Prochlorococcus marinus str. AS9601: one gene and its partner. The main gene of each other region encodes a partner of the protein of the gene in region 2 in a complex. Links are inferred from orthologs where the notes say so. Each region holds a gene or a part of one and is shown on either strand. Other genes may lie near its edges.

The links.
Region 1: the proteins of hisH (region 2) and hisF are in contact, whole or in part, in a crystal structure (PDB 6RU0), measured with the Thermotoga maritima proteins. The link is inferred for Prochlorococcus marinus str. AS9601 from one-to-one orthologs. Residues at the interface, in WP_004080484.1 of Thermotoga maritima: Asn15, Arg18, Arg22, Arg117, Leu118, Pro119, His120, Met121, Gly122, Trp123, Asn124, Asn134, Gly135, Tyr136, Tyr138, Val140, Tyr158, Glu180, Lys181, Ser182, Ser183, Lys184, Ile185; in WP_004080486.1 of Thermotoga maritima: Met1, Leu2, Ala3, Arg5, Ser40, Glu41, Asp45, Glu46, Ala70, Glu71, Ile73, Asp74, Ile75, Pro76, Phe77, Asp98, Lys99, Ser122, Gln123, Glu161, Thr195, Leu196, Asn247, Arg249, Glu251.

What each region holds. Positions count from the first base shown.
Region 1 is NC_008816.1:416,845-423,521, reverse strand. Bases 1,228-4,145 are described here. They hold hisF (imidazole glycerol phosphate synthase subunit HisF), read right to left. Parts: upstream 3,113-4,145; coding sequence 2,342-3,112; downstream 1,228-2,341. Other genes in these bases: chlG (chlorophyll synthase ChlG), read left to right, coding at 3,405-4,145; petP (cytochrome b6f subunit PetP), read left to right, coding at 3,172-3,396; ubiE (bifunctional demethylmenaquinone methyltransferase/2-methoxy-6-polyprenyl-1,4-benzoquinol methylase UbiE), read right to left, coding at 1,597-2,298; A9601_RS11455 (DUF721 domain-containing protein), read left to right, coding at 1,228-1,591. In the rest of the region: A9601_RS11465 (ABC transporter ATP-binding protein), read left to right, coding at 1-278; A9601_RS11460 (biotin--[acetyl-CoA-carboxylase] ligase), read right to left, coding at 281-1,030; more of A9601_RS11455, read left to right, coding at 1,106-1,227; more of chlG, read left to right, coding at 4,146-4,352; A9601_RS11430 (transglycosylase domain-containing protein), read left to right, coding at 4,354-6,123; A9601_RS11425 (16S rRNA (cytosine(967)-C(5))-methyltransferase), read right to left, coding at 6,133-6,677.
Region 2 is NC_008816.1:973,756-979,788, forward strand. The notes cover bases 2,461-5,366. They hold hisH (imidazole glycerol phosphate synthase subunit HisH), read right to left. Parts: upstream 4,270-5,366; coding sequence 3,652-4,269; downstream 2,461-3,651. Other genes in these bases: A9601_RS14625 (RNA methyltransferase), read right to left, coding at 2,461-2,504; A9601_RS14630 (c-type cytochrome), read right to left, coding at 2,501-2,887; petG (cytochrome b6-f complex subunit V), read left to right, coding at 2,943-3,062; rsmD (16S rRNA (guanine(966)-N(2))-methyltransferase RsmD), read right to left, coding at 3,039-3,638; trxA (thioredoxin), read right to left, coding at 4,281-4,604. In the rest of the region: A9601_RS14610 (5-formyltetrahydrofolate cyclo-ligase), read right to left, coding at 1-56; crossover junction endodeoxyribonuclease RuvC, read right to left, coding at 67-540; bchI (magnesium chelatase ATPase subunit I), read right to left, coding at 546-1,634; more of A9601_RS14625, read right to left, coding at 1,752-2,460; more of A9601_RS14655, read right to left, coding at 5,367-5,998. UniProt on the Escherichia coli protein: IGPS catalyzes the conversion of PRFAR and glutamine to IGP, AICAR and glutamate. The HisH subunit catalyzes the hydrolysis of glutamine to glutamate and ammonia as part of the synthesis of IGP and AICAR.

The DNA.
Region 1 (6,677 bases), 560 kb from region 2 along the record:
AAAGAATGAATAATCGCCCAAACCAATTATCCGGAGGTCAACAACAACGAGTTGCTATTGCGAGGGCTATTATCAATAACCCAGCAATTTTGTTAGCAGACGAACCTACTGGAGCACTTGATTCAAAAACCACTGAAGATGTGTTAGATCTTTTTGACAAACTGCATGAATCTGGAATAACTATAGTTTTGGTTACGCATGAAGATGAAGTTGCAAATCGCGCAAAAAAAATAGCCAAATTTAAGGATGGAAGAATAGTCGAATTAAAAGTTAATTAAATTCAAAACCTTCTAATTACCTTCAGTTGAGTTTCATTTTCAATTCTTAAATTTCCATTCGAATCAATATCTTTAATTTTCCATGAATCAGGACAATAACCACTAGGTAAAAAACTTTTAGTAAGAAACTTATTTGCAGATTTAATCACATATTCTTTTTTCTTATTACATTCAATTGAGTCATAAAAGGCTTTAAGAACTTTGGCTGTCCAATAATATTGATTAATATTCTTAGTTTGAAGTACTTTTGATAATGAAATACCTTCTGATGGGGTGTAATTTAAAACATTCATGCCAAGTCCTAATCTTACATAGATAATTTTTTTGCCTCTTGTTATCACCCTTGGTAAAAATCCAATCAACTTTTTTGAACCAAAAAAAATATCATTTGGCCATTTCAAACAAACATTTATATTCTCTTGTCTAAGCATTTCACATAGCTTAATACCTAATGACAAATTAAATATTTGATATTCAAATTCTTTTAAAAATATTGGGTAAGCTGCACTTAACCAAATCCCGCCTTTTGGAGAAACCCAAGTTTTTGAATTTTGGCCAACTCCTGAGAATTGTTCTCTTGCGATTATCGCTACTGGGTGGTTTTTCTTGATTTCAGAATATTCAAGCAAGTTTGTTAGCTCATTTTCGGTACTTTTACATTTTATTTTGTAATGAAGTGTCCAGGTTGGATATTGACCCTGAATTTTTTTTAAATAAAAAACTGTTTTAGCTGCAGGTCCAATAACTTTCACAAATTCTTTATTAAAACAACGAGCATCTTTTTAAAGATTAGATTAACTTTAGTCTTAATAAGTAAATTTTACAAATTGGACAAAAAGTATTTGCCAATAGTGAATAGAAGGAATCCACATCCATTAAAAAATTGTCTTGATAATTTCAAAAAATCCTGCGGAGACTTAGATCAACTCACTAAAATCAATAAAAACTGGAAGAACTTAATCGGCTTAGAACTATTTCAAGAATGTAAACCATTAAATATTGAAAAAAAAATACTTACTATCGCAGTAAATCATCCACAGTGGCGCCAAGCTTTAATCTATTACAAGCATAAATTGAAAGAGAGAATAGAGAAAATTGGAATAACTTTGAATGAAATAAAAATAATACAAAATTATGAAATTAAAAATAAAAACATCAAAGCTACTAATGCAAAGATAGTCTGGGCAAAGCATCCAAGCAGAATCAATCAAAATAATATGTGCATTTGTCCTCTTTGTAATTCACCTACTCCTGACGGCGAAATCAAAAGATGGGGAAAGTGTTCTTTTTGTTGGAGAAAAATAAAAAACTAAATTCTTTATTTAGTTAAAATTAATATTCCCATTTGCCCTCCCAAAATAGTCCTATATTCAGCTTTTTTAAATCCAACTTCCTTAGCAATATTTATAAGTTCATTTTTCTTTGGAAAATTACTAATACTTTTTTCAATATATGCGTATTCTGGACCTAAATTAAAAAGCCGCGAAATGGTTACTACGATTAATCTCAAATAAATTTTCTGAAAAATATTGGATAAAGAATTTCTTGTTGAGTGATTAAAATCCAAAAATCCTGCTCTTCCCTTATCCTTCAAAAGATCAAAAACTTTTTTTATTCCTTCTTCAACATTATTCAAGTTTCTTAGTCCATATGACATACAAATCCCATCAAAATTTTTTGAATAATCATTAATTTCTAATACATCTTTAATTTCCCACTTAATAAATTTATTTTTTTTAAGCTCTGATTTTTTCTTCGCAATATTTAAAATATCTTCTGCACTGTCAATCCCAGTAATTGAACCACTTGGACTAACCCTCTCAGAAATTAAGAATGCTAAATCGCCAGTTCCACAGCATAAATCAGCCCAATTTTCACCATTTAAAGGTTCCAATAAATTAACCAATTTCCTTTTCCATAATCTGTGCAGCCCAAAACTTAATAGATTATTTAAAAAGTCATATTTATAGGAAATTTTATTAAATATATTTTTGACTTCGATAGTTTTTGTAAATTTCATTTTTAAATTTTTAACTTATTTTTTTGGGATTTAATTAAAATTTTTATTCATATGGTCTAATTGAGAGTTTTTTTTCGAGGAGGAAAGTTTTTATTTCTTTTAAAGTAAGTTTCTTATCATGAAGTAATGATGCTAAAAGTGCTGCTGATGCCCTGCCTTCTTTGAAAACATCAAAGATATCTTCTAGAGAGCCTGCTCCTCCAGAAGCAATTACTGGGATATCAACAATATTTGCAACAGATTCGGTCAGATTCAAATCATATCCATTCTGTGTTCCATCACCATCCATTGAAGTAAGCAATATTTCCCCCGCGCCTAACTCCTCAACTTTCTTTGCCCAACTTAATACATCTATACCAGTATTTTCTCGCCCTCCTTTTACATATACCTCCCACTCACCAAACTTATTAACTTTTCTTCGAGCATCAATTGCTATCACAATACATTGATTGCCAAATTCTCTAGAACTTTTAGAAATTAAATCTGGATTTCTAACTGCAGAAGAATTCAAACTTACTTTATCCGCTCCAGCTCTTAAAAGATCATTAATTGAAGAAACAGAATCTATTCCTCCACCTACTGTAAATGGGATTTTTACTGATTTTGCGGTCCTAGAGACAAGGTCAACTAATGTATTTCTATTTTCTACACTAGCTCTAATATCTAAGAATACTAATTCATCTGCTCCCTCATCAGAATACCTACAAGCCAATTCAACAGGATCGCCTGAGTCTCTCAAATTAACAAAATTTACACCTTTAACCACTCTGCCATGGGCGACATCTAAACAAGGAATTAAACGAAGAGCTACCATTTTAGTAAAAATTGTCCAAATGCTGTTAATCTTGCATAATAGCTTCCATTTTACCTCTTATGGCTGAAACAAAATTATTACCCAAAATCGGTAGTAAAATCAAAATTAACATTAACAAAGTAAAAGATAGACTACCAGCTAAATTAATCGATCAAATATCCTCGAGTCCTAAAGCCGTAATAACTGGCTATAAAATGACAGACGGCAGAAGTATTGGAATCACCGCAAAATTTCAGAATGGTGAGCAAAATTGGTTTTTCCCAGAAGAAATTGAGAAAGGTTAAAGAATAAAGTGAATGATCCAAAACAACTATTAGGAATTAAGGGTGCCTCTGAAACATCAAGTATATGGAAACTCCGTATACAGTTAATGAAACCCATAACGTGGATCCCTTTGATATGGGGAGTTATTTGTGGAGCAGCTGCAAGTGGGAATTTTGAATGGACATTTAGTAATGTACTAGCTTCATTAGCATGTATGTTGATGAGTGGACCGCTTCTGGCTGGTTATACCCAAACTATAAATGATTTTTTTGATAAAGAAATTGATGCAATTAATGAACCAAATAGACCAATTCCTTCTGGGAAAATATCAATTAAAGATGTAAAAATACAAATCTGGGTATTACTTATAGCGGGTTTAATAGTTGCTTTTCTATTAGATTTATATGCTAAGCACAGCTTCCCTTCCGTCTTACTTTTAGCATTAGGAGGTTCCTTTGTTAGTTATATATATTCTGCTCCACCACTCAAATTAAAACAGAATGGTTGGCTTGGAAATTATGCATTAGGAGCATCTTATATAGCTTTACCTTGGTGGGCAGGACAAGCCTTGTTTGGGAAATTAACAATCGTGACGGCGATACTAACACTTGCTTATAGCCTCTCAGGACTTGGAATTGCTGTTATTAATGATTTCAAAAGTGTTGAAGGAGACTCAAAGCTAGGCTTAAATTCTCTACCAGTAGTATTTGGAATTAAAAATGCAAGTAGAATAAGTGCAGGACTGATTGATATTTTTCAATTAGCAATGGTTGTAGTATTAGTCATTATTGGTCAACATTTAGCCTCTGTAATTTTGGTTTTATTGGTAATTCCACAAATTACATTTCAAGATATGTGGTTACTGAGAGATCCTCTAAAGTTTGATGTCAAATATCAAGCAAGTGCCCAACCGTTCCTTATAACTGGGATGTTAGTTACAGCTTTAGCGATAGGACATAGTTTTTTAGTTGCTTAAGGTGCAAAAGATTAAATTCAAATCTTTTGTTTTAATAATTCCAATATTAATTTTTTCTGGAATATCTTTTTATTTTTTTAGTCTAATATTTAATATCTTAAAATTTGACGTTTCTAAAAATAAAAAGTCTCAGGAAACCAAATATTCTTACGTAATATCATCTTCTGATAATAAGATACTAAGTAAATTAAGCCGCAAATTTGAAATAGATAATAGTTATGATAAAATTCCATTTTTTCTTAAACATTCTTTTATATCTTCCGAGGATAAAAGATTTTATAAACATAATGGAATAGATTTAAAAAGTATTTCACGTGCCCTTATTCAAAATTTTAGAAGTGGTTATGTTAAAGAGGGAGGAAGTACGATTACACAACAAGTTTCTAGATTACTTTTTCTAAATAATGATTTAAGTTTTCAAAGAAAAATCAAAGAAATATTGATATCACTCATACTTGAATTTAGATATAACAAAAATCAAATTTTAAAATTATATTTAAACAATATTTATCTAGGATCAGGAGCATACGGGGTAAACGAGGCTGCCCAAGTTTATTTTGGAAAATTTGTAGAAGAATTGACATTATCAGAGATCGCATTAATTGCAGGATTAGCTCCAGCTCCATCAATTTATTCACCTTATCAAAATTTAGAACTAGCTATTAAAAATAGAAATAAAGTTCTTGAATCAATGTATGTTGATGGATATATTTCTCTTGCAAATAAGGATAAGGCTATTAAAGAAAAAATAGATTTAAATTATCAAAAAGCTGATAATTTTTTAGATGATAAATTACTAATAAAATTTATTCTTCAGGAAACAGATAAAAAAATTGGAAGTAAAAATGATTATAAGTTTTTAAGAATTAAATCTTCTATCAACAAAGATTGGCAAGAAAAAGGTCAAAAAATATCAACATACGCAGGGCCTAAAGAACTTGAATTTGGTCTGTTATCTATCGAATCAAACACAGGACTAATCAGGACAATGATAACCAGCAAAAATCCATCAATTAATGAATACAATAGAGTGATTTCATCTGTAAGACCTTTAGGTTCTACTTTTAAAATAATCCCTTATGCTGCTGCATTAATAGAAGGAACAAAATTAAGCGATAAATTTGAAGACTTACCAATATGCTGGGAAAGTTATTGCCCAAAAAATTTTTCAGAAGACTATAGAGGTTCAATATCTTTGATTGAATCATTTAAAAGTTCATCAAATATCGTTCCAATATCAATAACAAAAACAATCGGCTTAAAAAATATAATTAATTTAGCGAATTCATTTGGACTTGGTTACGAGCAAGAGTTTGAGGAATTCCCATCATTAGCTATTGGCGCCTACGGAGATAATCTTTTAAACATCACAAATGCATATTCTGCAATAAACAATAATGGGAAAATTCAAAGCACTGAAATCATAGAAAAAATAGAATCATTTAAAAAACAACCTATTTGGGAAAATAAATCTATTTCCAAGAAAATATTAGATTTAAAAATAAACAAGAAAATAAATAAACTTCTTGAAAAATCTGTAAAAGAAGGCACTTCAAAAGCAGCCTCTATAAAAGGAAATAAAATTTATGGGAAAACAGGAACATCTGATGGGAATAAAGATCTCTGGTTTATTGGTTCCATTGATAACCTTACAACAGGGATCTGGATAGGTTATGACGATAACAAGGAAACTGAATTATCTAGTGGGAATGCAGCTTATTTATGGAAGAAGTTCATATCTGAAATTTATAAAATTCAAATTAAAAAATAAATTATATTTTTAAGATTTATAAGAAATTATTGCAGAATAAAATCCATCACCAGGATAATCCAAGCTAGGTAAAATTTGCTTTTGGCTAACCAATTTTAAAGTTTTGTTTTTTTCAATAAATCGTTCAATTAATAGATTATTTTCATCGGGACAAATAGTACAAGTTGAATAAACTAAAGTGCCATCTTTTTTCAAAAGAGGTAAAATACTCTCCAAAAGTTTTCCCTGTAATAAAGTTAAAGATTTTATTTTTTCTTTACTTAAAGACCATCTAGAATCTGGATTCCTGGAAAGAGTTCCAATGCCTGAACATGGAGCATCTAATAAAATCTTATCAAAATAAGAAATAAACTTAGGATTTAATTCAATCAACCTCGTAGCATCAGCCTTAAGGGTATTAACAGATTTCAAATTTAACCTTTCTAAATTTGATTGCAGTATTTTTAATCTTTTTGCTGATCTATCTACGGCAATTATTTCAGCACTATCATTTGTTAATTCTGCAAGGTGGGTAGACTTACTTCCTGGAGCTGCACAAGCATCTAAAATCTTTT
Region 2 (6,033 bases):
TCTCTTAGTTTTCTAAACTTATCCCTCTCCAATTTCTTATTTTCAAAGATAGTCATATTAAATTTTTTAGTTAAAGCCATCCTCATTTAGTTTTGTAAGTGCTATAGCTAATGCATCTGCTGAATCATCAGGTTTTGGAGGTTTGTCAAGATCTAAGTTGTACATAACAGCATCAAGAATATCTTTCTTAGATGCCTTTCCTGATCCAGCAATTGTTAATTTTATCTTAGCGGGTGAATACTCACTAACATGAATTTTTTTAGAGGCCAATACCATCATAATCACGCCTCTGGCCTGCACCACACTAATGGTAGTACTTGACCTGTAAAAGAAAAATTTTTCTACTGCCGCTACAGTTGGTTTCCAATGATTTATTAATTCATTAAGATCTTGGAATATCTCATAAAGTCTATCTTCTTCTTTTTTATCTTTACCTGTTTCAATAACGCCACAATCTAATAATATCTTTCTTTCATTTTCTATCTCAATTATTCCATAACCAACTCTAGCTAATCCGGGGTCAATCCCAATTATTCTCACTGTTATTAAGCTTCAGCAGATAATTGAAATTTTGATAAATTTTCTTTTTCATCTAAATCAAATACTTTACAAAAAGCTTGAATAACCCTTTCTCCTGAATCAACTTGTTCTAAGGGATCTTTTCTAAGTCTATGTCTTAAAGAACAAGAAATAACCCTTGCTATGTCATCTTCTTGCACTTCAGTTCTGCCCTCAAATGCTGCAATTGCCCTTGCTGATCGATTGGTAACAATATCTCCACGTAAACCATCTACATCTAGTTCTCCGCAAATTGCAGAAATATTCAATCTTAAATCATCGTCCATTTGAACAGAATTTAATATTTCTTGTGCTTTAATAACTTTTTGTTGAAGTTCATCCTGTTGTTTCTCAACACTCAATGAAAACTCATCAGGATTATCATCAAAAGAAGTTCTTTGATCAACCACTTGAACTCTTAATTCAGCATCTCTAACTGTCTTAACTTCAACACTCATTCCAAACCTATCCAATAGTTGAGGCCTTAATTCACCTTCTTCTGGATTTCCTGAACCAATAAGGACAAACCTCGCAGGATGTCGGACTGAAACTCCCTCCCTTTCAACTGTATTCCATCCGGAAGCGGCCGAATCTAAAAGTACATCAACTAAATGATCATCAAGTAAATTTACTTCATCAACGTATAGTAACCCCCTATTAGCTTTTGCTAATAGACCTGGTTCGAATGCCTTAACACCTTCGCTCAAAGCCTTCTCTATATCAATGGTTCCACAAAGCCTGTCTTCAGTAGCCCCTAAAGGCAAATCAACCATAGGTACTTGTTTTTGAATACTCTCTAGATTTTCTCCTTGAGTAATTTTTTCCAAAACTTCTTTACTTTGTAAATCAGGATCGACTAGTGAACTATTATATGGATCGTCTTTAACAACATCGATTGCAGGCAACAAATCAGCTAAGGCCCTGATTGTAGTTGACTTTCCAGTCCCTCTATCACCCATTATCATCACTCCTCCAATTCTTGGATCAATAACATTTAACAAGAGAGCTAATTTCATTTCTTCTTGACCAATTACTGCTGTAAAAGGAAAAACTCTTCTTTTCTTTGTTGTAGGCACAGTTTTAGTTTTCTTAAATATTCAAATAATCAATAGATGCTACTTCAGAAAATGTTTTTAGTAAATATTCCTATCAAATTAAAACAAGAAGAGAACAATAACTAATCAAATTTATACTTACTTATTTTTTTTTGAATTGTTCAAAAACCAATTTATTTGATGGACAATTCCTCTTAAAACATTTATTTCGTGCATTGATGTATTTGCCCTCAAAATAAAATTCTTAAATTTACTGATTTTTGCCTTAGAGGTATGTTTTAAGAGATATCCAACTCGCAAAAGCATTTCCTCTATATCAAGAAATGTATCATGTACTTCCTTAGATGATGCTAAGTTAAAAACTTTTAATTCATTATTCAAATTCTTTTTAGAAGACTTATTCAATTCATATAAAACTATTGAAACAGCGTGAGAAAGATTTAATGAAGGATTATTCTGAGAAGTTGGGATACTAAAAGTTTTATTTGCCAGAAGCAATTCACTGTTAGTTAAACCTCTATCTTCCCTGCCAAATATAATTGCTAAATTATTTAACTTATTAAAGGATAAAGTCCAATCAAATATATCTTCAGAAGATACAAAAAATGAATCTTTATTTACATCAATCCTTCCACAAGATGCTAATACTAAATCACAATCAAAAATTGCCTTTTGAAGATCATCAAAAATCTTACAATTTTCAAGAATTTTTTGACCTTTAAGGGCCATTTTTTTTGCTTCTAAAGAAAAAATATCGCATTTAGGAGAGACGATTCTTAATTCATCAACTTCAAAATTACTGCATAATCTAGCGACGCTACCTACATTTAAAGGGCCATTTGGCTCAACTAATATTACCTTTAAATTAGAAAAATTTTTTCCCAAAATCATTCAAGGCTATGAAGATATTTTAATAAATTAGACATATTTACAGGATCAATTTCAAAGCTTGGCATAGGAGGAGTTAGGCCTCCAGTAACTTGTTTTATTATCTCTTTATCATTCAAACGTTGAGTTATTGAGTGTAAGTCTGGGCCCACTAATCCTCTTGCTGTAATTCCATGACATCCAACACAATTTATCTTAAAAAGAGCATCTCCTTCCTCAGCAGAGCCATTAAGCTCAAGAGTTTCAACAATATATTTGTTATTTTCATGATGTTTTAAAAAAAATATTGAAAAACAAATCAATAAAACTCCAAATACAATAAAAACAATTTTTAAGAATTCACTTTTGAAGTCTCTTTCTGCTGCAGTTGATGAAGATGTTGACACAAAAAATAGTCTCTATGTAACAATTGTGAATAAGAAATTCAAAAAAGGCAAAAAGATGATCGAGCCTCTTCTATGTGGAATTGTTTTAGGGTTAGTTCCAATAACTCTTCTTGGATTATTCGTAAGTGCATGGAATCAATACAGAAGAGGTTCAGGAATGCTGGACATTGATTAAAAATGTTAATCTTGACTGCCCATAATCTCTTACATCTATAGTTTCCCACAAAGTACTTTTTTTAATAAAAAGTTTTGGAGAATGTTCACAAATAACAGTTGAATCTTTTTTTAAAAAATTACAATTAAATAATTGATTTAAAACTAATTCATGGAAATCCACATCATATGGAGGATCTAGATAAACAAAATCAAATTTTAATTTGTTTAAATCCATATTTTTAGATGATAAGTTTCTCTCATAATTTGGTTTTGTCCATTTCACAACGTCTTTACAAATAACTTCTATATCATTTCTCCTATTCTCTATATTCTCCAACGAGAGTAAATTTTCTAAGCATATTTTTGAGTTGATTTTGTTTTTTTCAATTGCAAGTATTTTGCTTGCCCCATGATTATAGGCTTCACAAGATATGGTCCCTGTTCCACTAAATAAATCTAACCAGTTACTATTTTCAACTCTTTTATTCAATATATTAAATATAGCCTCTCTTACTCTCAAAGTTGTAGGTCTGGTATTGGAATTATTTGGACTTTGGAGTTTTTTACCACCTATTAATCTTAAGTTTGTCTTCATCAGTAATTATCAATTATTGAATATTGCTAAGCCATCGTCTCAAAAGTTTTTCTCCGGTTTTTCCAGATTTTTCCGGATGAAATTGACAGGCTAATAAATTATCATTCTCGATCATTGCAGTTAATTTTTCAGGGCCATAATCAACCTGAGCTGCAATAATATTTAAGTCATCTGGGATTGCATGATAGGAATGTACAAAATAGACCCAATTATTTAATTCTTCAATCCCAAAAAGAGTATTTTTTTTTGTAGGTATAAGTTGGCACCAACCCATGTGTGGGATTCTTTGGTTAACAATATTGGGTATTTTTTGTATTTTTCCTTTTAAAATTCCAAGCCCTTGAACTTTTCCTTCATCACTAGATTCAAAAAGGAGTTGGAGACCTAAACATATCCCAAAAAAGGACTTCCCACTTTTAATCCAATTTTTCAAATCATTTATCAAATCAGTATTTATGAGATTATTCATCGCTGGATCAAATGCTCCAACCCCAGGAAGTATTATCGCCTTACAAAGCTTAGAATCATTAAAGTTTTTAATTAATATAATTTCTTCTCCAAGACTTTCTAGAGATTTCGTTACAGAATGAATATTACCCATTCCATAGTCTATTAGTCCGATTTTATGCAAAGCTTTTAAATTTATAAATGCTTAGTTAAAGTGCTCGAAAGAGTTGCTTTTGGCACAGCACCAACAACGGTATCAACCTTTTGACCTCCTTTAAAAATCATCAAGGTAGGGATACTTCTAATTCCGTATTGACTTGCTACATTTGGATTCTCATCTGTGTTTAATTTAAAAACTTTAATTTTCCCTTCAAAGTCTTTTGAGATTTCTTCTACAACTGGTGCAACCATCCTACATGGACCGCACCATGGTGCCCAAAAATCAACCAATACTGGTAGATCACTTTGCAGTACATCCTTGTCAAATGAAGAATCAGTTACGGCTGGAGCTGATGACATAATTTAAGTATTCCTTTTTGAAAATTTAGCAGGCAATTCTTTTAAGTGATGATTTCATTACAGATAAAATAATATAAGTAACAAAATATCTAAAAAAGCCCGATTAATCGGGCGATTTAGTGTGTGAGGAGTATGGGGTTTCCCCCATCATTTCATAATAGCTCCTAATTAGAATATTTTTCAATTTAATATTTAATTAACTAAGGTTTTATAATTTTGTTCTTAATGAATTACTTACCCATCCCAAGCTGCTGAGCTTTTTGATAAACCTTACCCTCTGTAAGAAGAGATGGTGCGATAACTATTTCAACTTTTTGCATTTCTTTAATATTTTTTGCTCCAAGAGTACTCATTGATGTTCTAATGGCTCCTAATAAGTTATGTGTCCCATCATCAAGTAAGGCAGGGCCTTTAATTATCCTTTCTAAGGATCCTGTAGAACCAACTTCAATTCTTGTACCCCTTGGCAATACTGGACTTGGAGTAGCCATACCCCAGTGAAATCCTTTACCTGGAGCGTTTGAGGATTTAGCTACTGGGGATCCAATCATTACAGCATCTGATCCACATGCTAAACATTTACAGATATCTCCGCCCGTCACAATTCCTCCATCACCAATAATAGGAACATAACGACCAGTTTCTTTAAAGTAATCATTTCTTGCCGCACTACAATCAGCAATTGCAGTTGCTTGAGGGATTCCAATTCCTAATACTCCTCTTGATGTACATGCCGCTCCAGGTCCTATCCCAACCATTAATCCTGCAACTCCAGAGTCCATGAGAAGTTTTGCAACTTCATAAGTAACACAATTTCCGGCTACAACTGGGGCATTCATAGATTGGCAGAGATCTTTAATATTTAAGGTTTCCTTACCTTCCATACCAAGATGTTCAGTTGAAACAACTGTTCCTTGAAGAAAAAATAAATCTATTTTGGAATTATTAAGTATTTCTTTAAACCTAATAGCGGCTTGTGGAGTCCCACTAAAAGCAGCGATGCCTCCTCCTTCTTTGACCTCATTTATTCTTTGTAAAATCAATTCCTCCTTGACTGGTTCACTGTAAATCTTCTGCATTAACGGAACAAAATCATTCTTCCCGACTGATGCTATTTGGTTTAATATTTCATCAGGGTTTTCATATCTTGTCTGTATGCCCTCCATATTAATAACCCCTAGACAACCTAATTTCGTGAGTTCTACAGCCGTATCAACATCCACAACACTGTCCATAGCACTAGCTACGATCGGAACTTCTCTTTTGATATCACCTATTGACCAAGAAGGATCAGTTAAATCATAATCAAGAGTTCTATTACCAGGGACTAAAGCTATTTCATCAATGCCATAAGCCCTTCTGACTTTTTTATTTAGACCAAGTTCAATATTCACGATAATTTACTCTTTATTTTGATTAAATTAACAAC